DNA from 3 places in the Arthrobacter parietis genome. Region 3 is predicted to be linked to each of the others. Evidence: predicted binding sites of a transcription regulator. Region 3 holds the regulator's gene; each other region holds the start of a gene.
The links. The regulator HrcA, encoded in region 3, represses chaperone genes, less so after heat shock. The targets are predictions, from matches to a motif close to TTNGCACTCGNNNNNNNCGAGTGCNAA.
Positions count from the first base shown of each region.

Region 1: the regulator HrcA is predicted to act here: its motif matches at 2,903-2,929, upstream of ABFX19_RS05980 (Hsp20/alpha crystallin family protein).
Region 2: the regulator HrcA is predicted to act here: its motif matches at 5,661-5,687, upstream of groES (co-chaperone GroES).

Region 1 is NZ_BAAAON010000001.1:1,266,410-1,274,044, forward strand. It holds gene ABFX19_RS05955 (FAD-dependent oxidoreductase) at 1-95, opposite strand, end outside; gene ABFX19_RS05960 (hypothetical protein) at 125-697, opposite strand; gene ABFX19_RS05965 (cysteine hydrolase family protein) at 808-1,371, shown strand; gene ABFX19_RS05970 (hypothetical protein) at 1,384-1,587, opposite strand; gene ABFX19_RS05975 (DUF4383 domain-containing protein) at 1,835-2,293, shown strand; gene ABFX19_RS05980 (Hsp20/alpha crystallin family protein) at 2,392-2,832, opposite strand; tRNA gene ABFX19_RS05985 (tRNA-Val) at 3,009-3,082, opposite strand; gene ABFX19_RS05990 (DUF2630 family protein) at 3,221-3,466, shown strand; gene ABFX19_RS05995 (flavodoxin family protein) at 3,545-4,153, shown strand; gene ABFX19_RS06000 (formate/nitrite transporter family protein) at 4,244-5,083, shown strand; gene ABFX19_RS06005 (hypothetical protein) at 5,143-5,391, opposite strand; gene ku (non-homologous end joining protein Ku) at 5,391-6,233, opposite strand; gene ABFX19_RS06015 (SRPBCC domain-containing protein) at 6,280-6,762, shown strand; gene ABFX19_RS06020 (ATP-dependent DNA ligase) at 6,803-7,635, shown strand, end outside.
Region 2 is NZ_BAAAON010000001.1:184,532-192,166, reverse strand. It holds gene rimI (ribosomal protein S18-alanine N-acetyltransferase) at 1-287, shown strand, start outside; gene tsaD (tRNA (adenosine(37)-N6)-threonylcarbamoyltransferase complex transferase subunit TsaD) at 274-1,341, shown strand; gene ABFX19_RS00860 (TIGR03086 family metal-binding protein) at 1,453-2,019, shown strand; gene ABFX19_RS00855 (glutamate--cysteine ligase) at 2,111-3,250, opposite strand; gene ABFX19_RS00850 (shikimate 5-dehydrogenase) at 3,401-4,222, shown strand; gene ABFX19_RS00845 (THUMP-like domain-containing protein) at 4,243-5,454, opposite strand; gene groES (co-chaperone GroES) at 5,827-6,123, shown strand; partial or broken gene groL (chaperonin GroEL) at 6,211-7,635, shown strand, end outside.
Region 3 is NZ_BAAAON010000002.1:435,714-443,348, forward strand. It holds gene lepA (translation elongation factor 4) at 1-1,833, shown strand, start outside; gene hemW (radical SAM family heme chaperone HemW) at 1,861-3,090, shown strand; gene ABFX19_RS10225 (DUF4870 domain-containing protein) at 3,095-3,526, opposite strand; gene ABFX19_RS10230 (DUF3097 family protein) at 3,646-4,497, opposite strand; gene hrcA (heat-inducible transcriptional repressor HrcA) at 4,642-5,658, shown strand; gene dnaJ (molecular chaperone DnaJ) at 5,725-6,852, shown strand; gene ABFX19_RS10245 (16S rRNA (uracil(1498)-N(3))-methyltransferase) at 6,868-7,623, shown strand; gene ABFX19_RS10250 (GerMN domain-containing protein) at 7,631-7,635, opposite strand, start outside.

The sequences.
Region 1 (7,635 bases), on a different contig from region 3:
ATACCGGCGCCGACCACCACGGAATCGTACTGGCCGTCCGCCTGAAAGGTGTCAACGGGAATGCGCGGTGATGATTCAAGCCAAAGGGACTTCACGGCCAGTTCTCCTTCTGTAGTGCGGTTGATTACCAGTCCAGTTCAATTCCGATGTTGTCTGACGGACCTTCCGGCGCCGTGCCGAGGTAGATCACCTCACCGGTTTCGTCGTCGCGCAGGAAAGTGTGGAAGGTTCCGGGAGTGAGGCTGCCGCTGATCGGCGGGAAGCCCTGTTCGGCGGAGATCCGGTCCTGGAAGCCGACGGCGGGAAGGCCGTCGTCGTTCACAATGAACCAGTCCCACACCGCGCCGGTCGACAGGTCGACCGCGAGAACCGTGCCGGCGGGCCATCCTGCGTCCGGATCCCGGTCTGAACCTGGGATCTGGCGCCCGGCTGAGCGGTCGTACCCGGCGAGGAATTTTCCTGTGTCAGCACGCACCAGGCCAACCAGTAGGGGAAGCCCCGGTGTTCCGGGGGAGAGCGCCGTTGTGTCCCACCATCCGCTGTAGGCAGTCTGCAGCGGGAACACGTCGCCCGGTTCCACGCTCACGGGCAGCGGCTGGAAGTAGGGCGGCGTTGGCGCGGCGGCCGTCTGCGCACTGCAACCCGGAAGAACGACGACGGCGAGCAGCACCGTTACGCCCGGCAGATGCGTCCGCACCGTAATCACCTCCGTGGCGTCAACGCTAGCCCTCGCCGGCCTGCCCCTCAAGGAGGATTCCTAAGTATGCTGTCAAAGAGTTGCAAGGAACCTTCGCAGGGAGGAAGAACATGACGGCTGCACTGCTCATCATTGATATGCAGAAGGCATTTTTTGAAGACGAATCTCTCGGCAATCAGCAGGACTTCCTGGTTGCGGCCTGCAACTCAGCTATCGCGGATGCGCGCGAGGCCGGCATTGCCGTCTATCTCATCCGCACAGAGCACCAGCGGGACAAATCAACGTGGACACTGAGCATGCTCGATGATGATCAGGGTTTCCTTTTCAGCGGCACTGAGCAGGCCGAATTCGTTGATGACCTCGATGTCGAGGGTCTTCCTGAGTTGGTGAAGACGCGCGACAGCGCTTTCTTCGGGACCGACCTGCTGCAGCGCCTGCGCATTCTGGAGGTAGACACGGTGGTCCTCGCAGGGGTTTCAACGCACAATTGCGTGGCCCAGACCGGTGCGGATGCCTACGCGAACAACCTGCGGGTGGTGTACGCCAGGGATGCGGTCGCCTCAACCAACAGTGAGTATGCGCAGAATGTGCTGGGCGTACTGATGGATGAGTACCGTCAGGTTTCCCTCGACGCGAGCGGGATCCGGCAGTTGTTCTCGAAGAAGCGCGCTTAGGCGGTGGACGGATCAGATGCCGATGCTGTAGCCGTCCTCCCGGTGGAACAGCCGACGGCCCGCGCCGTCGTCGGACCGGACCCAGACAACCGAGGAGTCATCGGCGTGATCTTCGAGTACGCCGGAGAACTGGTCTCCCGAGGAGTGCCGAAGGGTTATCTGCTGGCCGCGCCTGAGCGTCGAGAAGTCGGCAAGCGAGGAATGTTGCGAGGTCATTGGGGAAAGGCCTTCCTGAGAGTGTGACTGACGCCACACTAAGGGCCGTTCCTGAATGTTTGGTGAATGAAAACTGGGTAATCGCCCAAATGGACGCGAACGTTTATCGAAAAGATAGCTAAGCAAGCTTTCTATTCTGTTCTGCCTGTGGCACGCTGGCAGTACAAATGGCGGGACATACTGTCCATAGCTCGCAAGATCACGTGCCGGTGTCCGCCAGTCCGGCCACCTTAGAGGGGATAGTGCAATGGCATCAACACATTCAGGGTCGGGTGTAGGCACCCGGACAAACATTCAGAAGGCCGCACTCGCGGTAGGAGTGGTCTTCCTCCTGGTCGGCGTGCTGGGATTCATTCCCGGTATCACCAGCAATTACGACACGCTGCAGTTCGCCGGCCCCGAGTCCGAGGCGCAACTCCTCGGCCTGTTCCAGGTTTCGATCCTGCACAACATTGTTCACCTGCTGTTCGGCGTCGCGGGCGTCGCGATGGCAAAGACTGCAACCGGCGCTTACAACTTCCTGCTGTGGGGCGGCGTTATCTACGCGGTGCTCTTCATCTACGGGCTCATCATCCCGCATGATTCGGCAGCGAACTTCGTCCCGCTGGACGCGGCGGACAACATCCTCCATCTGGGCCTTGCCGTCGGCATGATTGCGCTGGCGCTCGCTCTTCGGGACAAGCACCGCACTGTCCGGGACCGGTAGTCCCGGCTCCAACCAACTACAAACAAACAGAACGACGACGGCGGGCCGCAACCTGCCGTCGTCGTTCTGTTTGTGCTGTGCGTAGCTCCGCTGACGATCTAGGCTTCCACAGCCCTGTCCGTCTGCACCGGCTGGGCGTCTTCGCCGGAAACGACCTCGATCTTGCGGGGCCTTGCGCGCTCGCTGACCGGGATGGTCACGCTGAGCACGCCGTTTTCATAGCGTGCCGAGATGGCATCAATGTCAATACCCTGCCCGAGGTTCAGTTGCCGAAGGAAGGATCCGCTTTCACGCTCGCGGGTCAGCCACTTGACTCCCTCTGCGTTCCGCAGGGTGCGCTCGGCGCGGATGGTCAACAGCTGGCCGTCGACGTCAATGTCAACAGATCCCGGATCAATGCCCGGGAGGTCAGCGCTCAGGATGTAGTGGTCACCCTCGCGGTACAGATCCATCGGCATCAGCCGCAGACCCTGGCGGGGATCCAGAAGTGCGCCGGCCACGCGGTCCAGTTCACGGAATGGGTCGAATTTCATTGCCATGATGGTTCACTCCCTGTGAGTCAGTAGTCTTTCTTCGGGTTGAGTCTGGTTCGCTCAACCTGCAAGTAGATTAGCACTCGCAGGAGGAGAGTGCTAACGGTTTATGTTCGCTCTGAACGAACTATTCGGAACACAAAAAAGCCCGCCCCGCATGCTGCGGGACGGGCTATGAACGGTGCCTGCGCGGGGCCTCGATCCCCGGGCCTTCCGCGTGTGAAGCGGATGCTCTACCAGACTGAGCTACACAGGCAAATAGTTCCCAGTCAGTTTAGGTCATTGGCAGACGGATGATGCAAACGCGGGGGTGCGGTAGATATTCGGGCGGACACTAAGTAGCCTGACTATTTGAGGCTATTCCACTTCTCGATGTCAGCGAAGGAGTTTGGCAATGGACGATGAGGACATTCTGGCGCGGATCCAGGCGCTGGTCGACAAGGAACACGAGCTGCGGGGTTCACCCTCGGGTGACGATGCTCCTGGCGAAGATCGACGCAGCAGCCTGCGGCGGGTCGAGGAACAGCTCGACCAGTGCTGGGACCTGCTCCGTCAGCGGCGGGCGAAGGAAGACGCAGGGGAAAGCCCGCAGGAAGCGGAGGCCCGGCCGATCGACCAGGTAGAGGGCTACCGCCAGTAAGCACATCGATTTGGCAGGACAGCCCCGATACCCCGTTGATAAGGGGCGTGTCCTGCCAACTCAACGAAAGGAATCTTCATGGACGACCTCAAAGCATTTGCACTGATCTGTACTCTCACCCCTTCGCCCGATGCCTCGAGCACCGATGTGATGGCCGACCACATCCTTGGCAAGCTCAAGGAGCAGGGGGTAACGACGTCGTCGGCCCGGGTAGTTGACCACAACGTTGCTCCAGGCGTGCAGATCGACATGGGAAACGGGGATGAATGGCCGCAGCTCCGCCAGCAGATCCTCGATGCGGACATCTTCCTCCTGTGCGCACCTATCTGGGTAGGGCACATGAGCAGCCTGGGACAGCGGGTGTTCGAACGGCTGGACGCCGATCTCTCCTCGACTGATGATGACGGCCGGCCCATCATGTACAACAAGGTCGCTCTGACCGCGGTGGTGGGAAACGAGGACGGCGCCCACCATGTCACTGCCGAGATGCACCAGGGCCTGAACGACATCGGCTTCACCGTCGCGGCGCAGGGCGGTGTCTACTGGGTCGGGGAAGCAATGCAGACCGTGGACTTCAAGGACCTGGACCAGGTACCTGATCCGGTTGCTTCCACAATTTCCTCCATGTCCGTGAACGCTGTCCACCTGGCGAAGTCCCTCAAGGCATCTCCCTACCCAGCTCCCTAGCATCGAGTTGGCAGGACACACCCCGAAAGGGGCCCCAAAAAGGGTGTGTCCTGCGCATTGACGGGTACTACAACGGAATAGGCGAGTCGCTTGAACGATCACAAGAACGATCACAAGAACGATGACGAAGCCCGACGGCGGGAACTCGGCGACAATGCGGGCCCGGTCGAGGAAGAGATCGAGGAATCGTTCGACCGCACAGTGGATGAAGGCGCACAGCGCCTGAACCGCACCTTCCCCGACGTACTCATCACCGGGCTCTTCGGAGGCTTCGAAATAGGGATCGGCGTGATCGCCTATCTGGCGGTGCTTCATGAAACCGACAACCACCTGCTCGCGGGATTGGCCTTCAGCGCGGGACTCATTGCGCTACTGCTGGCCAAGAGCGAACTCTTCACTGAGGGATTCCTGGTTCCCATCGCAGCGGTGACCGCCAAGCAGGCGAGCCTTGCGCAGCTCGGCCGGCTCTGGGGCGGCACCCTGGTGGCGAACCTTGCAGGCGGCTGGATCTTCATGCTGATTGCCATGAACGCCTTCCCGCAGTGGGCCGGGACGGTCACCACGTCCGCCGAGCACTACGTCGACGCCGGGTTCAGCTGGGAATCCATCTGCCTTGCGTTGCTCGGCGGAAGCACAATCACGCTGATGACGCGCATGCAGCACGGCACGGAGGAGATGAGCGGAAAGCTGATGGCCGCCGTCGTTGGCGGGTTTGTGCTCTCCGGCCTGCAGTTATTCCACTCCATCCTGGATTCGCTGCTCATCTTCGGCGCGATCCTCGCGGGCGCCGACATCAGCTACCTGGACTGGCTGGGCTGGTTCGGCTACACCGTTGTGTTCAACGTCATCGGCGGAATCCTGCTGGTTACCGCCCTCCGCCTGGTCCGGGACCGCAAACTCGTGGAGCGCGAACGGGAAAAGACGAGTTGAGCTGGCAGGACACGCCCTGAAAGAGTGCTCATAAGGGGCGTGTCCTGTGAACTCATTGCTCAGCTGCGGCGGGCCAGCCAGCCCAGGGTCAGCGTGCCCATGGTCCGGCGGAAGCCGCTGTCACCCTCCGCCAACTCCAGCGCTGCCCACACCATCAGGCATGCCTTGCTCGCATCCGCCAGCGCCTCCCGGTTCTTCTCGTCGAGCGCCATCATCGATGCGATGCCCAGCAGCGCCCATCCCACAATGGGTGCATTGGGGCGCTTGGCTATTGTCTGCTGTCCGAAGTCATTCCTGATGAATCCCATTACGCGCCTTTCTTCGATGCCGACTTTGCGGGTTTCTTGGCCCCCGCGGAGCCCTTCTTCTCACGATTCTTTTCCACACTCCGACGGAGCGCTTCCATGAGGTCGAGGACGTTTCCTCCCTCTTCTTCTCCGGTTTCCCCGAAGGTCTCATCTGTATCGAGGGCCTCGCCCTTCTCGAGTTTCGCCTCGATGAGTGTGCGCAGCTGCTCCTGGTAGTCGTCCTTGAAGTTCTCGGGATCAAAATCCGAGGAGAAAGACTCGACAAGGGCCGCGGACATCTCCTTCTCCTTGGCCGAAATGCGCACCTTCTCATCGAGCGAGGGGAACGTAGCCTCACGCACCTCGTCCTGCCACAGGAGCGTTTGGATCATCAGGACGTCCCCGCGCACCCGCAGTGCCGCCAGCCGCGACTTCTGCCGCAGCGAGAATTGCACGATCGCCGTCCGGTCCGTTTCCTCCAGCGTGCGCCGGAGCAGCACATACGCCTTGGTGGACTTTGAATCCGGCTCCAGGTAATAGGCGCGGTCGAGCATGATCGGATCGATCTGGTCGCTGGGAACAAACTCGACCACCTCGATCTCGCGGCTCTTTTCCACCGGGAGCGAGGCGAGGTCTTCGCTCGTGAGCACAACGGTGCGCTCGCCGTCGTCGTACGCCTTGTCAATGTTTTTGTACTCGACGATCTCGCCGCAGATTTCACAGCGCCGCTGGTAACGAATGCGGCCGCCGTCCTTGTCATGAACCTGGTGAAGGCTGATGTCGTGGTCCTCGGTGGCGCTGTAAACCTTGACCGGCACGTTGACCAGCCCAAACGCTACTGCACCCTTCCAGATGGCTCTCATGTTCCTAGTGAACCAGTGTTGCCCGTGCCGGTCTACGATTGCTTAGGTGAACTCCGAACCGATGGTTACCAAAACGCTCGCCGATGGAGAACCTGCCCTGTGGTTCGAGATGCGCTTCAACGCGCCGGCCCGGGTGTTGTGGAAGCATTTGGTCGACCCTGAGAAGCTCAAGTACTGGTTCCCCTGCCAGCTGGATGTCCTGCCGCGTCCCGGTGCGGTGGTCACCTTCACGTTCCCCGGCCAGAGGCCGATGGAGGGCACAGTCCTGGAGGCTGAAAAGCCGCGGTTGCTCGCCTACACCTGGGACGAGGAAGTTCTTCGCTGGGAAATCGAGGACGACGACGACGGCGGCAGCCTCCTCACGCTCACCAACACCCTGGCGGAGGGTCAGGACATCGCCCGCTCGGCTGCCGGTTGGCACTTGACGCTCATGGGCCTGGACGACTACCTGAATGAACGCTCCCTGGGGCAGGACCCGGCGCTGTGGGATCAGTACGTGGCGCGGTATGAGGACCAGCTGGGCGGCTGAGCCACTGGCGTAATCGGCGCTTCCCTACAAGACTGGGCAAATGGCTCCAGGCAGCGCGCAGCAGACGGTTACCGTCGATGGGCGCCGCCTGAAACTCACCAGCCTGGACCGCGTGATGTATCCGGAAACCGGAACCACGAAGGCGGACGTGCTGGCTTATTACGCGGCCGTCGCCGACTGCCTCATACCGCATGCCCGCAATCGTCCCGTCACCCGCAAACGGTGGGTCAACGGCGTCGGTACCGAGGAGAAGCCGGGCGAGGTGTTCTTCCAGAAGAACCTCGACAAGTCGGCGCCGTCGTGGATTGAGCGCCACGGGATCGAGCACAGCGACCACACCAACGTCTATCCGATGCTCAACAACCTTGCCACCCTGACTTGGCTGGGACAGATCTCCGCCCTTGAGATCCACGTTCCGCAGTGGCAGTTCGGGCATGAGGGTGAGTTGAACAACCCGGACCGGATGGTTCTGGACCTGGATCCGGGGCCGGGTGCTTCCCTTCCCGAATGCGCCGAGGTGGCGCGGCTCGCCCGGGAGATCCTGAACGACATGGGCCTCGATCCGCGTCCGGTGACCAGCGGCTCGAAGGGAATCCACCTGTATGCGGCGCTGAATCGGGAACAGACCTCGGACCAGGTCTCCGCGGTCGCGAAGGAACTGGCTCGTATCCTCGAGGCTGACCACCCGGATCTGGTGGTCAGCGATATGAAGAAGTCGCTGCGCGGCGGGAAGGTGCTCCTGGACTGGAGCCAGAACAACCGCAACAAGACCACCATCACGCCGTACTCGCTCCGCGGGAAGGCCCACCCCATGGTCGCCGCGCCGCGCACCTGGGAGGAACTCGACGATCCGGACCTGGCGCACCTCGACTT
Region 2 (7,635 bases), on a different contig from region 3:
GGACGGCGGACATCCAGACCATCGGTGTGCTGCCGGAGTATGAGGGCCGGGGAATCGGCACGGCAATGCTGACCAGCATGCTCAAGGAAGCGCGGCGGCGCGGTGCAGCGGAAACCCTGCTCGAAGTCCGCGAGGACAACCCGCGGGCGCGCCGGCTGTATGAGCTGTTCGGTTTCGAGCACATCCACACTCGGCGACGGTATTACCGCGATGGTGTGAATGCGCACGTCATGCGGCTGATCTTCGACTCCTCCGGCGCAGCGAAAGGTGATCATGAACCGGTCTGAACCCCTGGTGCTGGGGATCGAGTCCTCCTGTGACGAGACCGGCGTCGGAATCGTGCGCGGAACCACCCTGCTGACCAACGCCGTGTCATCCTCCATGGACGAGCACGTGCGCTTCGGCGGTGTCATTCCCGAGATCGCTTCCCGGGCACACCTTGACGCGATGGTGCCCACGCTTCAGCAGGCGCTCGATGACGCCGGGGTGCAGCTGGCCGACGTCGACGCGCTCGCCGTCACCTCTGGCCCCGGGCTGTCCGGAGCGCTGATGGTCGGCGTGGCGGCCGCGAAGGCGCTTTCAGTGGCGACGGGCAAACCGCTTTACGCGGTGAACCACCTGGTGGCACACGTCGGGGTAGGGCTGCTCGACTCCGGCGAACTGCCCGAGAACCTTGGGGCACTGCTGGTATCCGGTGGGCACACGGAGATCCTGCGCGTGCGCAACCTGGCTTCCGACGTCGAGCTGTTGGGTTCCACGATCGACGACGCCGCCGGTGAGGCGTACGACAAGGTGGCGCGCATCCTCGGTCTCGGGTATCCGGGGGGTCCGGCGATTGACCGGATTGCCGCGCAGGGCAATCCTGCTGCAGTGAGATTTCCGCGCGGGCTGAGCCAGCCCAAGTACCTGGGGACCGCTGAGCAACCCGGCCCGCACCGGTATGACTGGTCGTTCAGCGGACTGAAGACCGCCGTAGCACGGTTCGTCGAGGACTGCGAGGCGCGCGGTGTCGAGGTGCCGGTCGCGGACGTCGCGGCGTCCTTTCAGGAAGCTGTGGTGGACATCATCACGTCGAAGGCGGTGCTGGCCTGTACCGAGAACGGCATCACGTCGCTGCTGCTGGGCGGGGGAGTGGCGTCGAACTCGCGGCTCCGTCAGCTGACCCGGGAACGCTGTGAGGCGGCGGGGATCACGCTCACTATTCCGCCGTCGTCGTTATGCACTGACAACGGCGCCATGGTGGCGGCTCTTGCCGCGCGCATCATCATGGACGGCGGCGAGCCCAGCGGGATCGGCTTCGGTACTGATTCCTCAATGCCGGTGAGTACGGTTCACCTCTAACCCTTCGCGTTCATTTGTCAGGACACGCCCCCAAAGGACGCGCGAAAGGGGAGTGTCCTGTGAATTCGCGGGGGGCTGTCGCTCGGGTGGCCTGCGGTTTACGGTAGTGCGATGACTACCTACTCGGAGCTGTTTAGGACTGAGAATGCCCGCTTGACCGAGATCCTCGAGACTGTGGAGGACTGGAATGCCCCGTCGCCGTGTGCCGGCTGGACAGTCCGCGATGTCCTTGACCACCTGATCGACACTGAACGCGATTTCCTGAGCCAGCATGACATTGACACGGGCTCCAGGCCGGACACGGCGCAGGACCCGGCGGGCGCGTGGAAGACTCATGCGTCGCGGGTTCAGCACGTCCTCGACACCGCCGAGCTCGCGGAAACGTCGTTCGACGGGTTTTTCGGGCCGACGACGGTCGGCGCTACGCTCGCAACCTTCTACGGGTTCGACCTGCTGGTGCATCGCTGGGATATTGCCCGCGGCGCCGGCAGGGACACCAAGTTCAACGAATCAGAGCTTGACCTCATTGAGAAGTCGCTCGAGGGATTCGGCGAGAACCTCTACATGGAAGGGATTTGCCGGCCGGCGCTTCCTGCCCGGGCAGATGCGGATCGGGCAACAAGGCTTCTGGCTCGGATGGGCCGCGACGCCGGCTGGCAGCCGGCCGTCAACGCCTGAGTTCGCGCACAACCTGGCGTCGAGTTGTCAGGACACGCACCTAAAGGACGCGCAAAAGGGGTGTGTCCTGCGAATTCAGCGCGGGGGACGGTTAGGCGCGGAGCTGGCGCACCATATCCAGTACGACGGCGCTCAGGTCGCCATTGTTCTCGGCGGCGATGCGGCGCTGGCGCTGGTAACCCGCGCCGCGCTGCAGGATTTTCTCAACGTCGGCGAGCTCCTGGCTGCAACCAAGCTTCGCCGCGACGGGCTCGAGCCGGTTCAGCTCGTCCATCAGATGCTCGGTGACCAGGCGCTCGTTGCCGGCGGCGTCCAGAATGATGATCGCTTCCAGCCCGTAACGGGCGGCGCGCCACTTGTTCTCCTGCACATGCCAGGGCGGCATGGTGGGGATCGAGCCGCCGTTGTCGAGGGTGGTTGAGAAGTCGTCCACGAGGCACTGGGTCAGCGCAGCCACCGCGCCGACGTCCTCGAGCGTCGAGAGCCCGTCGCACACGCGCATTTCAACGGTTCCAAGGTTTCCGACCGGGCGAATGTCCCAGCGGATTTCGCTCACCGTATCGATCACACCGGTGGTGAACATGTCCTGCACATAGGACTCATACTCCGCCCAGCTGGGGAACTGGAACGGCAGGCCGGCGGTGGGAAGCTGCTGAAACATCAGCGCGCGCTGGGACGCGTAACCGGTATCTTCGCCTCCCCAGAACGGCGACGACGCTGAAATCGCCTGGAAATGCGGGAAGTAATTCACCAGCCCATCGACCACCGGAAGCGCCTTGTCCCGTGAATCCAGACCCACGTGCACATGGACGCCGTAAATGACCATCTGCTGGCCCCACCACTGGGTGCGATCGATCAGCTTGAAGTACCGGTCCTTGTCCGTGACCGGTTGGGAACGCGGCGCACTGAACGGATGCGAACCGGCGGAGAACAACTCAACGCCCATCGGGTCCGTGACCTCGCGCACCGCGGCCAGCGACCGGCTCAGGTCTTCTTTGGCTTCAGCGACGGTATGGCAGATGCCCGTCACAATCTCCACAGTGTTGAGGAGAAGTTCCTGCTTGATGTGGGGATGCTCGTCATCGGCCTGCAGCTCGGGATGCCGTTCGTTGACTCCGCGAAGTACCTCTTTGGCCACAGAGACCAGGTCACCGTTGTAACGGTCGACCAGGGCGAGCTCCCACTCAACGCCGAGGGTCGATTGCTCGGACTTCGCGAAATCAATCTTCAATGCTGCTCCTGACCGGTACCGGACTGTTGGAAATGTGTGCCTCGGTATCGCGCCATCGCGGGTGAGAACTGACCCAATAGTAGTGCAGGAGAGGTTCCGTTCTGCCGTGTGAAGCGACCACCCTCAGGAAACGACCGGCATAATTGACGGGTGCCGATCCTGAACAAAGACATGGTCCTGTGTATCTCCCTCGCCGCCCGGCCGAGCAATCTAGGAACCCGCTTCCACAACTGGCTGTATGACCAGCTGGGCCTGAACTACATCTACAAAGCGTTCACCACCACGGATCTTCCGGCAGCCATCGGCGGCGTACGCGCGCTGGGGATTCGCGGGTGCGCCGTATCGATGCCATTCAAGGAAGACGTCATCGAGCTGGTGGACCGCATGGATCCCTCCGCGCTGGCCATCGATTCGGTAAACACCATCGTGAACGACGACGGCGTCCTCATCGCCTACAACACCGATTACCTTGCGGTCGCGGAACTGATCAAACAGCGCTCGGAGGTGACGCCGTCGTCGTCGGTTCTGCTGCGCGGCTCCGGCGGAATGGCCAAGGCTGTTGCCGCGGCCGTACGGGACGCGGGCTTCACCCGGGTGACGGTTGTTGCACGGAACGAGGAGGCCGGCAGACGCCTGGCAGGGTTGTACGGGTTCCAGTGGCAGGCCGAGCCGGGAAACTCCACCGCGGACCTGCTCATCAACGTAACGCCGCTCGGCATGGCCGGGCAGGACGAGGAGGTACAGTCCTTCAGCGACGAGGCGATTGCTGCGGCGTCGCTGGTGTTCGACGTCGTTGCGTTGCCGTCGGAGACGCCGCTCATCCAGGCGGCCCGGCGCGCAGGCAAGCCCGTGCTCACCGGAGCCGAGGTGATTGCGCTGCAAGCGGCCGAACAGTTTGTCCTCTACACCGGCGTGCGTCCATCGGCTGAGCAGATCCGCCAGGCGGGAGAGTTTTCGCGGCAGCCTGCGTAGCTGCCAGAGCAGTACCGGATCTAGCCCAGTACAGGATCGACGACGACGGCGACGCGCTCTTCGCCGATCCGCGTCAGTACCAGCGTTGCCTTGTTCGTTGCCTTCTTCGAGCCGGCGAGGAGCTGCTTGCGCAGCTCTTCGGGCGTGACTGAGGTTCCGCGCTTTTTGATGTCGAGAATCCCTATGTCGTTGGCCTTGACCCACGCTTTCAACGCCTTGACGTTGTAGGGCATCACTTCGAGGACGCGGTAGGGCCGGGCGAACGGGGTGTCTACCAGCTCCGGCGCGCAGATGTAGGCGATGTGCGGGTCGACCAGGTGCCCGCCGATGGAACGAGCAACGTCGGCTACCAATCCGGCCCTGATCACAGCGCCGTCCGGTTCGTAGAGGTAGCCTTCCACCGGACCGATAGGGGCGTCGTCGTCCTCGCCGAAGTTGGTGTGGCTGGTCAGCTCAGCGGCGCCGTCGGCGCCGATTAGCAGGGCGCCGCGGCGGACGTTGTCGCGGCGGAGGGCGTTGAACCAGAGCACTACCTCGGCAACATCGCCGTCCACGCTTACCCACTGGGCTTCGCAGTTGGGCGGAACCGCGTCATGCGGGATCCCGGGCCCGAGCTTCACACCCACAGGCATGCCGGTGTCCGCGAGGCTCTCCACGAAGGACAGGGGAGGCGAGAAGGCTTCCGGGTCGAAGAGGCGCCTGGTGCCTGAGCTGGAAGTGGTCCGTCGGGCGGGGTCCAGCCACACGCCGTCGTACTCTGTCAGGTCAAGGGAGGAGGCATCAGTGTTGACAACGGTCGCGTTGGACCACGGCAGCAGATTCATGGTGGCGGCAGCGGCGGTGGTTTCGTCGAGTTCGACGGCGGTGACGTCGCGTTCCAGCGTGGCGAGGGCCATCGAGTCGGCGCCAATCCCGCAGCCAAGGTCTGCGACCTTCTGGACGCCGGCAGTGACGTAGCGTTGGGCGTGGCGGGCGGCGACGCTGAGGCGGGTTGCCTGCTCGAGGCCGGCTGGGGTGAAAAGCATCCGGTCGGCGAAGGGACCGAACTTCACCTGAGCCTTAGCACGGAGCCGGGACTGGGTGAGGGCTGCATTGACGACGTCGGGGGAGTGGCCCGCCGCGCGGAGCTGTTCGTTGAGCCGGAGGCTGTCCGCTTCGGAGTACGGTCCGAGAGAGTTGAGCAGCTCCCAGCCCTCGGGAGTCAGGATGGGCTCAAGGAGGTTCTGGGTCACGGTGTCGCTTTCAACTGGAGCTTTCGGCGAGGGGCTGGGTCCGGTTCTTCAGTCTAGGGGTTGTGCCCGGGGCCGGATCCCCCACGTCCTGCTGTGAAAGTCCGCGCATCACCGGCGTGTTCCCGCCGACACGCCCCTGCCGGCTCCAGGAAGCGGGGAATTCGGACCGGCGCAGGGGGCCCGGCCCGCCCTGCAACACCACCCCTCTGGCACTCGCCTTGACCGAGTGCTAACCGTTGCATAAAGTCAGACTTGGCACTCTCACTATGAGGCTGCTAATCCTTCGAGGATGCGCCAACCGGCACCGCGACGACGGTCAGCGCCTGCTCGATACCCAAAGATTCATTCAAACCAAGTGAAGGAGAGGTCCGAGTGTCGGTCTCTATCAAGCCTCTTGAAGATCGTATTGTCGTCCGCCCGCTGGAAGGCGAGCAGACCACCGCATCCGGTCTGGTCATCCCGGACACTGCCAAGGAAAAGCCCCAGGAGGGCGAAGTTGTCGCAGTAGGCCCCGGCCGCGTTGATGACAATGGCAACCGCGTTCCCGTTGATGTAGCTGAAGGCGACGTCGTCATCTACTCCAAGTACGGCGGAACCGAAGTCAAGCACGGAGGCCAGGAATACCTGGTTCTTTCCGCTCGCGACGTTCTGGCGATCATCGTCAAGTAGTTGTGCAGAAGAACCCCGGTCAGCATCGGCCGGGGTTCTTTCCTGTCAGTACACATTCCTGCACAAGCCTGAAAGGAACGAAACAACATGGCAAAGCAGTTGGAATTCAACGACGCCGCCCGACGCAAGCTCGAAGCAGGCGTCGACAAGCTGGCCGACACCGTCAAGGTGACTCTCGGCCCTCGTGGACGCAACGTCGTCCTCGACAAGAAGTGGGGCGCCCCCACCATCACGAACGACGGCGTGACCATCGCCCGTGAGGTGGAGCTGGACGACCCCTATGAGAACCTCGGCGCGCAGCTCGCCAAGGAAGTTGCCACCAAGACCAACGACGTCGCCGGTGACGGCACGACGACGGCTACCGTCCTCGCGCAGGCACTGGTCAAGGAAGGCCTGCGGAACGTTGCAGCAGGCGCTGCCCCCGGCGCTCTGAAGCGCGGCATCGAGGTCTCCATCGAGGCCGTTGCTGCCCGTCTGCTCGAGAACGCCCGCGAGGTCGTTGGCAAGCAGACAGCAAACGTCGCAGCTATCTCCGCCCAGAGCCAGGAAGTCGGCGACCTGCTCGCCGAAGCTTTCGACCGGGTCGGCAAGGACGGCGTCATCACGATCGAGGAATCCTCGACCACCCAGACCGAACTGGTCCTCACCGAGGGCATGCAGTTCGACAAGGGCTTCCTGAGCCCCTACTTCGTCACCGATGCAGAGCGTCAGGAAGCCGTCCTCGAAGACGCGCTCATCCTGATCAACTCCGGCAAGATCTCTGCTCTGCAGGAATTCCTGCCGCTGCTCGAGAAGGCGCTGCAGGCAGGCAAGCCGCTGTTCATCATCGCCGAAGACATTGAAGGTGAAGCGCTGTCCACCCTGGTGGTCAACAAGATCCGCGGCACCCTCAACGTCGTAGCAGTCAAGGCTCCCGGTTTCGGGGACCGACGCAAGGCCATGCTCCAGGACATCGCCACCCTCACCGGTGCGCAGGTTGTCTCACCGGATCTCGGCCTGAAGCTGGACCAGGTCGGTCTTGAGGTTCTCGGCTCGGCCCGCCGCATCACCGTGACGAAGGACAACACCACCATCGTTGACGGCGCAGGCAGCGAGCAGGACGTTGCGGACCGCATCGCTCAGATCCGCGCTGAAGTTGAGCGCACCGACTCCGATTGGGACCGCGAGAAGCTCCAGGAGCGCCTCGCAAAGCTCGCCGGCGGCGTCGGCGTCATCAAGGTCGGTGCAGCCACCGAAGTTGAGCTCAAGGAAAAGAAGCACCGCATCGAGGACGCAGTGTCCTCGACCCGCGCCGCCCTTGAAGAGGGCATCGTGGCAGGCGGCGGTTCCGCTCTGATTCACGCCTCGAAGGTCCTCGATGAGGACCCAAGCGTGCTCAAGCTCGAGGGCGACGCCGCGACCGCCGTCGGTCTCGTGCGCCGCGCCCTGGTCCAGCCGCTGCGCTGGATCGCCGAGAATGCCGGCTACGAGGGTTACGTCGTCATCGACAAGGTGAGCCAGCTTGAGGTCGGC
Region 3 (7,635 bases):
GCTCCGGTGCCCGCTGCCACGGATCCCGCGATCATCAGAAATTTCTGCATCATCGCCCATATCGACCATGGCAAGTCCACCCTTGCGGACCGGATGCTCCAGCTCACCGGTGTGGTGGAGCAGCGGGATATGAAGGCCCAGTACCTGGACCGCATGGACATCGAGCGTGAACGCGGGATCACCATCAAGTCGCAGGCGGTCCGCCTGCCCTGGGAACTCGACGGCGTCAGCTACGCGCTGAACATGATCGACACTCCCGGCCACGTCGATTTCACCTACGAGGTTTCGCGGTCCCTTGCGGCATGCGAGGGCGCGATTCTCCTCGTGGACGCCGCGCAGGGGATCGAAGCGCAGACGCTCGCCAACCTGTACCTAGCCATGGAGAACGACCTCACGATCATTCCGGTGCTCAACAAGATCGACCTCCCGGCCGCGCAGCCCGAGAAGTACGCAGCGGAGTTGGCGAACCTGATCGGCGGCGACCCCGAGGACGTACTGCTGGTCTCGGGAAAGACGGGCGTCGGTGTGGAGGCACTGCTGGACAAGATCGTGAGGGACCTTCCGTCGCCGGTCGGGGATGCGAATGCGCCGGCCCGTGCAATGATTTTCGATTCCGTCTATGACACCTACCGCGGCGTTGTCACCTATGTCCGTGTGGTCGATGGCCACCTGAGCCCGCGTGAGCGCATCCAGATGATGTCCACCCGCGCCAGTCATGAACTGCTTGAGATTGGTGTCAGCTCGCCGGAGCCTACGCCGTCCAAAGGTCTTGGCGTGGGTGAAGTAGGTTACCTCATCACCGGGGTCAAGGATGTCCGGCAGTCCAAAGTCGGTGACACGGTCACCAATCTCGCGAAGCCGGCTGCGGCGTCGCTGAGCGGGTATGCGGATGCCAAACCGATGGTCTTCTCGGGGCTGTACCCACTCGACGGCGCAGACTATCCGGTGCTTCGTGATGCCCTGGAAAAGCTGATGCTCAATGATGCCGCGCTGATCTATGAGCCGGAGACCTCCGCGGCCCTGGGGTTCGGTTTCCGCGTGGGCTTCCTCGGCCTGCTGCATCTGGAAATCACCCGGGAACGCCTCGAGCGTGAATACAACCTGAGCCTGATCTCCACAGCACCCAACGTCGAGTATGAGGTGACGCTCGAGGACAAGAACGTCGTCCATGTCACCAATCCCAGCGAGTACCCCGTGGGCAAGATCGCTGCAGTTCGCGAACCAATGGTTTCCGCGACCATCCTTGCACCCAATGAATTCGTCGGCGCCATCATGGAACTGTGCCAGAGCCGGCGCGGCGTGATGGGCGGAATGGACTATCTTTCCGAGGACCGCGTGGAGATCCGGTACCGGCTTCCACTGGCGGAGATCGTCTTCGACTTCTTCGACATCCTCAAATCGAGGACCCGCGGGTATGGGTCCCTCGATTGGAAGGCCGACGGTGATCAGGTGGCGGATCTGGTCAAGGTGGACATCATGCTCCAGGGGGAACAGGTGGATGCCTTTTCCGCGATCACCCACCGCGACAAAGCCTATGCGTACGGTGTGATGATGACGGGTAAACTGCGCGAGTTGATTCCGCGGCAGCAGTTCGAGGTGCCGATCCAGGCGGCCATCGGGTCACGGATCATTGCGCGGGAGAGTATCCGGGCCATCCGCAAAGATGTCCTTGCCAAGTGCTACGGCGGTGATATCACCCGGAAGCGAAAGCTGCTGGAGAAGCAGAAGGAAGGCAAGAAGCGGATGAAGATGGTGGGACGCGTCGAAGTGCCCCAGGAAGCGTTCATTGCCGCCCTGTCGTCGGATGAATCGAAGGACAAAGCCAAGAAGTGACGACGGCGCCTATCAGGGAACGCAGCATTGCCTAGTACTTTGCCCCTCGGTGAGCCTGCACCGGCCGACGGGCGGCTGCCTCCATCAGCTGTTGCCGGTTCACGGGACCGTGCTTTCGGACTCTACGTCCACATCCCCTTCTGTGCGGTCCGTTGCGGGTACTGCGACTTCAATACCTACACGGCTGCTGAGTTGGGTGGGGGAGCGTCGCAGGCCAGTTATGCACTCACGGTCGAGCGGGAGCTCGAATTCGCCGCGGGAGCGCTTGCGCAATCCGGCATTGCGCAGCGCGCGCTGAGCACGGTGTTTTTCGGTGGCGGCACGCCCACGCTGCTTCCGTCGCAGGATCTTGCACGGGTTCTGCAGACGGCGAAAAACGTATGGGGCCTCGCACCCGGGGCCGAGGTGACAACGGAAGCCAATCCGGATTCGGTGACCCCTGAATCACTGGCGGAACTGGCCCGGGCAGGCTTCACGAGGGTGTCCTTCGGCATGCAGTCCGCAGTACCGCATGTCCTCGCCGTGCTCGACCGCACGCACGCTCCGGAGCGGGTCCCCCTGGCGGTTGAATGGGCACGCGCTGCCGGTTTGAAGGTCAGTCTCGACCTGATCTACGGAACACCCGGTGAGGAGTTGTCGGACTGGGAGAGCTCCCTCGAAGCGGCGCTCGCCCTGGAACCGGATCATCTGTCTGCGTACGCGCTGATCATCGAAGACGGCACCGCCCTGGCCCGGCGGATCCGCCGCGGTGAGGTGCCGATGGTCGACGACGACGACCACGCGGACAAGTACGAAATTGCTGAGAACATGCTTCGTGGGGCCGGAATGTCCTGGTATGAGGTAAGTAACTGGGCCCGCACTGGCGAGGATCAGTGCCGCCACAACATTGCGTACTGGAAAGGCCACGACTGGTGGGGAGCCGGTCCGGGCGCCCATTCCCACATGGGCGGCACACGGTGGTGGAATGTCAAGCATCCCGCCGCCTATGCGCAGCGCCTGGACACCGGCGCATCGCCCGCGGCCGGCAGAGAAGTACTGGACGAAACGGCTCGCTACGTCGAGGACGTTCTCCTACGCTCACGGTTGGCCGAGGGGTATCCGGTGGCTGACCTCCAGCCGGAGGGACGTCACGCGGTGGCCGGGTTGATCGCGGACGGGTTGATAGAGCCGGCGGATGCTTTCAAAGGTGTTGTGCGCCTCAGCGGACGGGGACGGCTGCTCGCTGACGCCGTCGTCCGGCGGTTGTTGCCGAACTGAGCGGCTAGTGGAAAATCCTCAGGTTGAAGGGGTAGCGGTACGGCTTGCCCCGGTTGACGTGGATACCGGCCGCAACGGAGAACGCTGCCAGCATCACCCAGATGAGCGCATTGAGGACGGCGAAGATCCCGCCGATCCCGGGTATCAGGGACAGCAGCAGGCAGATCCCGGCAATGATGCTTGGCGGGAAAGTGAAGTTGAACGCTTCCTTCGATTCCTGCTCGGTGAAGGCGCCCCGGTCGCGGAAGATCAGAAAAATGATCAGCGACGGCACAAACCCCAGGATGCCGAGGAAGTGGGACAGCGTTGCCCATTGACGGTCTTCCGACGGACTCAGCGGTGGCGCACTGGAACTGGCACCCTGGAACGCGGGATCAGAGTCCCGGGGCGCCGGTCGTGACTGGGCGTCACCGTGCCGGTCTGCGCTGTTAGGCAACGGTACTTCCTTCGGGCTGTTCGGACTTCACCGCTCACACAAGCGGAACTTACTTCCTCAAGGGTACTTGGTGTACCGGCCGGGCGCAGTCGCGTGTGCCGCGACGAAGCCTTCAATGGCTATGCGCCGGCTCCCGGTGCAGTGAGGAAATCGATGACTTCCTCGACGCGCCCGAGCAGCGTCGGTTCGAGATCAGCGTAGGTGCTGACGCCGTTGAGGATGCGCTTCCAGCCGTTCGCGGCATCCGCCTGCGTGGAGTGCGGCCAGCCTAACCGGCTCAATATCCCCGTCTTCCAGTCCTCGCCGCGGGGTATTACCGGCCAGGCATCAAGACCAAGAGCACGCGGCTTCACAGCCTGCCACACATCGACGTAGGGGTGCCCGACAATCAGTACGTTCCCGGCGGCGCCCGCCACCGTCATCGCCCCGGCCGCGATCCGGGCTTCCTTGGTGCCGGGCAGTAGATGATCGACGAGGATACCCAGGCGGCGTCCGGCGGAGGGAGCAAAGTCCCGCACGGCTGCTGCCAGATCGTCTACGCCATGCAACGGCTCCACCACGATGCCCTCAACCCGCAGGTCGTCTCCCCACACCTTCTCCACCAGCTCGGCATCGTGTTTGCCCTCGACCCAGATCCTGCTGGCCCGAGCCGTGCGCGCCCGCGCTCCGGCAACCCGGACAGAGCCCGACGCCGTTCTCAGCTGTGCTGCTGACTGCGCGCGGGCAGGAATCAGTTCCACCGGCGAACCTTCATGGTGGAAGCCGAAGCCGAGCGGAAAAGTGCGTCGCTTGCCGCGGCGGTCCTCAAGGACCATCACGTGCATCCCACCTGCCTTCTCCGTGCGCAGGATCTCCCCGACGAATCCGCTCTGCACGTCTTCAAGGACGACTCCGGGACGGGCTTCGACCTTGGCGGCCGGGGCGGCCCGGGGTCCGGTAAGATCCTGTGCTCCCCACTCGTGATACGACATGTGACTTCGCTCGCTTCCACAAATCCCTGCCTTCGGAACAGGCAGAGCCAATGCTAACAATCGCCTCGATCGTATTAGACTTGGCACTTAGGTGTGTTGAGTGCTAACTCAGAAACAGGGCAGGAAAGTACATCGGAGGTGAACATGAGCGAACCCAGGCGGCTTGAAGTCCTGCGGGCCATCGTTGAGGATTACGTCCATTCCCGCGAGCCGGTGGGATCCAAGGCGCTGGTCGAGCGCCACAGGCTGGGCGTATCTTCGGCAACAATCCGCAATGACATGGCACTTCTGGAAGAAGAGGGCCTGATCACAGCCCCGCATACCAGTTCCGGCCGCATCCCGACCGACAAGGGTTATCGGTTGTTCGTCGACCGGATCGCCGAGGTCAAGCCGCTGTCGGCCCCGGAAAAGCGGGCTATCCGCGCACTCCTCGAGGGCGCAGACGATCTCGACGACGTCCTCGACCGCACCGTCCGCCTGCTCGCCCAACTCACCAACCAGGTTGCGGTCGTGCAGTACCCGCACCTGGGCACGGCCTCCGTCCGCCACATCGAACTCGTGCTGCTCGCTCCCGGTCGCGCGCTCGTGGTGCTGATCTCCACGAACGGCGCTGTGCAGCAGCGCGTTGTGTCCGTGCCCGCCGAGGCACAGGAAAATGACCTGGCCGACCTGCGCCAGCATTTTCTGGAAAGGGTTTCCGGTGTTCGTCTGCCGTCGGTTCCCCAGGAACTCGGTGCGTGCATTGCGGATCTTCCCCCCTCGCTGCAATCTCTCGGCCAGGCAATTGGACACAGCCTCGAACAGTTGTCAGCCGCTAACAGGGAAGACCGGATCGTGCTGGCGGGCACGGCCAACCTCGCCCGCTCAACCCTCGACTTTCCTTTAACCATTGGTCCGGTCCTGGAAGCGCTTGAGGAACAGGTTGTCATGCTTCGGTTGCTTTCCGAGATGGGGCAGGATGCTCTGGGCATCTCGGTCCGCATCGGCCGGGAGAACCCGTATGGCGGTTTGGCCGAAGCCTCCGTGATTGCTACCGGCTATGGACCGGATTCACTGGCAAAGGTGGGAGTGCTTGGCCCCACGAGAATGGATTACCCGACCACCATGGCCGCCGTGAGAGCGGTGGCCCGCTACCTTTCCCGCATCCTCGATGAATCTTGACCGGATGACGGAGCCCATGAAGCCCAGCCGCTCACGCGGTGAGATAACAGGAAGTGATGTGCAGGAGTGAGTAATCACTACGAGGTCCTTGGCGTTGCACGCGACGCCAGCGGCGAAGAAATCAAGAAGGCCTACCGGAAGCTTGCCCGCAAGCTCCACCCGGACGTCAACGTCGGCACGGAAGCAGCTGAGGAGTTCAAGCTCGTCACGCGCGCGTACGAGGTACTCTCGGATCCCCAGAAGCGGCGCGTCTACGACACCACCGGTAATGAAAACGGCACCGACAATGGATTCGGTGCCGGTTATTCCGGCTCGGGCTTTGCGTTCCAGGACATTTTCGAGACATTCTTCGGCGGAGGCGGTCCCAGCGGCCCCCCATCCCGAACCCAACGCGGTCAGGACGCGTTGATAGCCGTCCGGATCGATCTGAAGGATGCGGTCTTTGGTACCAACAAGAAGATCGAGGTAGATTCAGCGGCGGTGTGTCCTACCTGCGATGGATCCTGTACCCAGCCGGGTACTTCCCCACGAACCTGTGATATCTGCGGCGGATCCGGTCAGGTGCAGCGTGCGGTTCGGTCCATCCTCGGTCAGGTAATGACGACGGCGACCTGCGGCACCTGCCAGGGGTACGGAACCGTCATCCCGCATCCCTGTAACGAATGCAATGGGGATGGCCGCATCCGTTCCCGCCGAAGCCTCACCATCAAGGTGCCCGCGGGTGTCGCTACAGGTACCCGTATCCAGCTAGCCGGCCAGGGCGAGGTCGGCACGGCCGGCGGTCCCCAGGGCGATCTCTACGTAGAGATTCGGGTCAACAGCGACTCGACCTTCCTTCGTGAGGGCGACGACCTTCACGCGACCCTGAGCGTGCCGATGACAGCTGCGGCCCTCGGCACCAACGTGTTAATGAAGAGCTTCGACGGTGATCAGGAACTCACGATCAAGCCCGGCACGCAGTCGGGCGAAGTGATTACCCTTCGCGGCCTTGGGGTGACCCACCTGCGCGGATACGGCAGAGGGGACCTGCTGGTGCATTTGAGCGTGGAAACGCCGCGGAACCTCGACAGCGGACAGGAAGAACTGCTTCGGCGCCTTGCGGAAATGCGCGGCGAAGAATTTACCGAGGGCCAGCTGGCGAGCAGCGGATCAGGAGTTTTTGCCCGCCTTCGTGAACGCCTCGGGAATCTATAGCCGGGTTATCGGACAATGACCAACCAGGCCTTCTTCGGCGATCCGACCGATGTGCAAACCGCTGCCGTCGGCGGCAGTCTGACGCTGCGCGGTCCGGAGGCGCATCATGCCGCAGCCGTGAAGCGGGTTAGGCCGGGTGAAGAGATCGATGTCCTTGATGGAGAAGGACACCGCTTGAGCTGCACCGTTGTCGAAGCAACTCACGGTGCAGTGGTGGTGACCGTGGACAGGCTCTCATTCGATTCGCCTCCCGCGATGCGGCTGGTCCTGGTGCAGGCGTTGGCGAAGGGGGACAGGGCGGAACTGGCAGTTGAGGCGGCGACGGAACTCGGTGTTGACGCGGTGCTTCCCTGGCAGGCGGATCGAAGTATCGTACGGTGGCGTGCCGAGAAGGCAATCAAAGGCCGTACCAAGTGGGAGTCCCTCGTTCGTGCCGCATCGAAGCAGAGTCGGCGCGCACGTGTGCCGGAGGTACTCGATGCGCTGGACACCAAGGGCCTGGGACACTGGCTGGGCGGCGTCCAGCACCCGGTTGTGCTACACGAGGAGGCGAGCGAGTCGCTCGCGGAATATTGGGGTCGGAGTACGTTAGCAACGTCGGAAACGCTGGCCGTGATTGTGGGTCCGGAGGGCGGTATCAGCCCCGAAGAGCTCGGTGTATTGGCCAACGCAGGGGCGGTTCCGGCGCAACTTGGTACCAACGTCCTGCGAGCTTCAACAGCGGGACCCGCGGCCATCGCGGTACTGAATCACCTGGCCGGACGCTGGTAGCTGCGCGTCAGC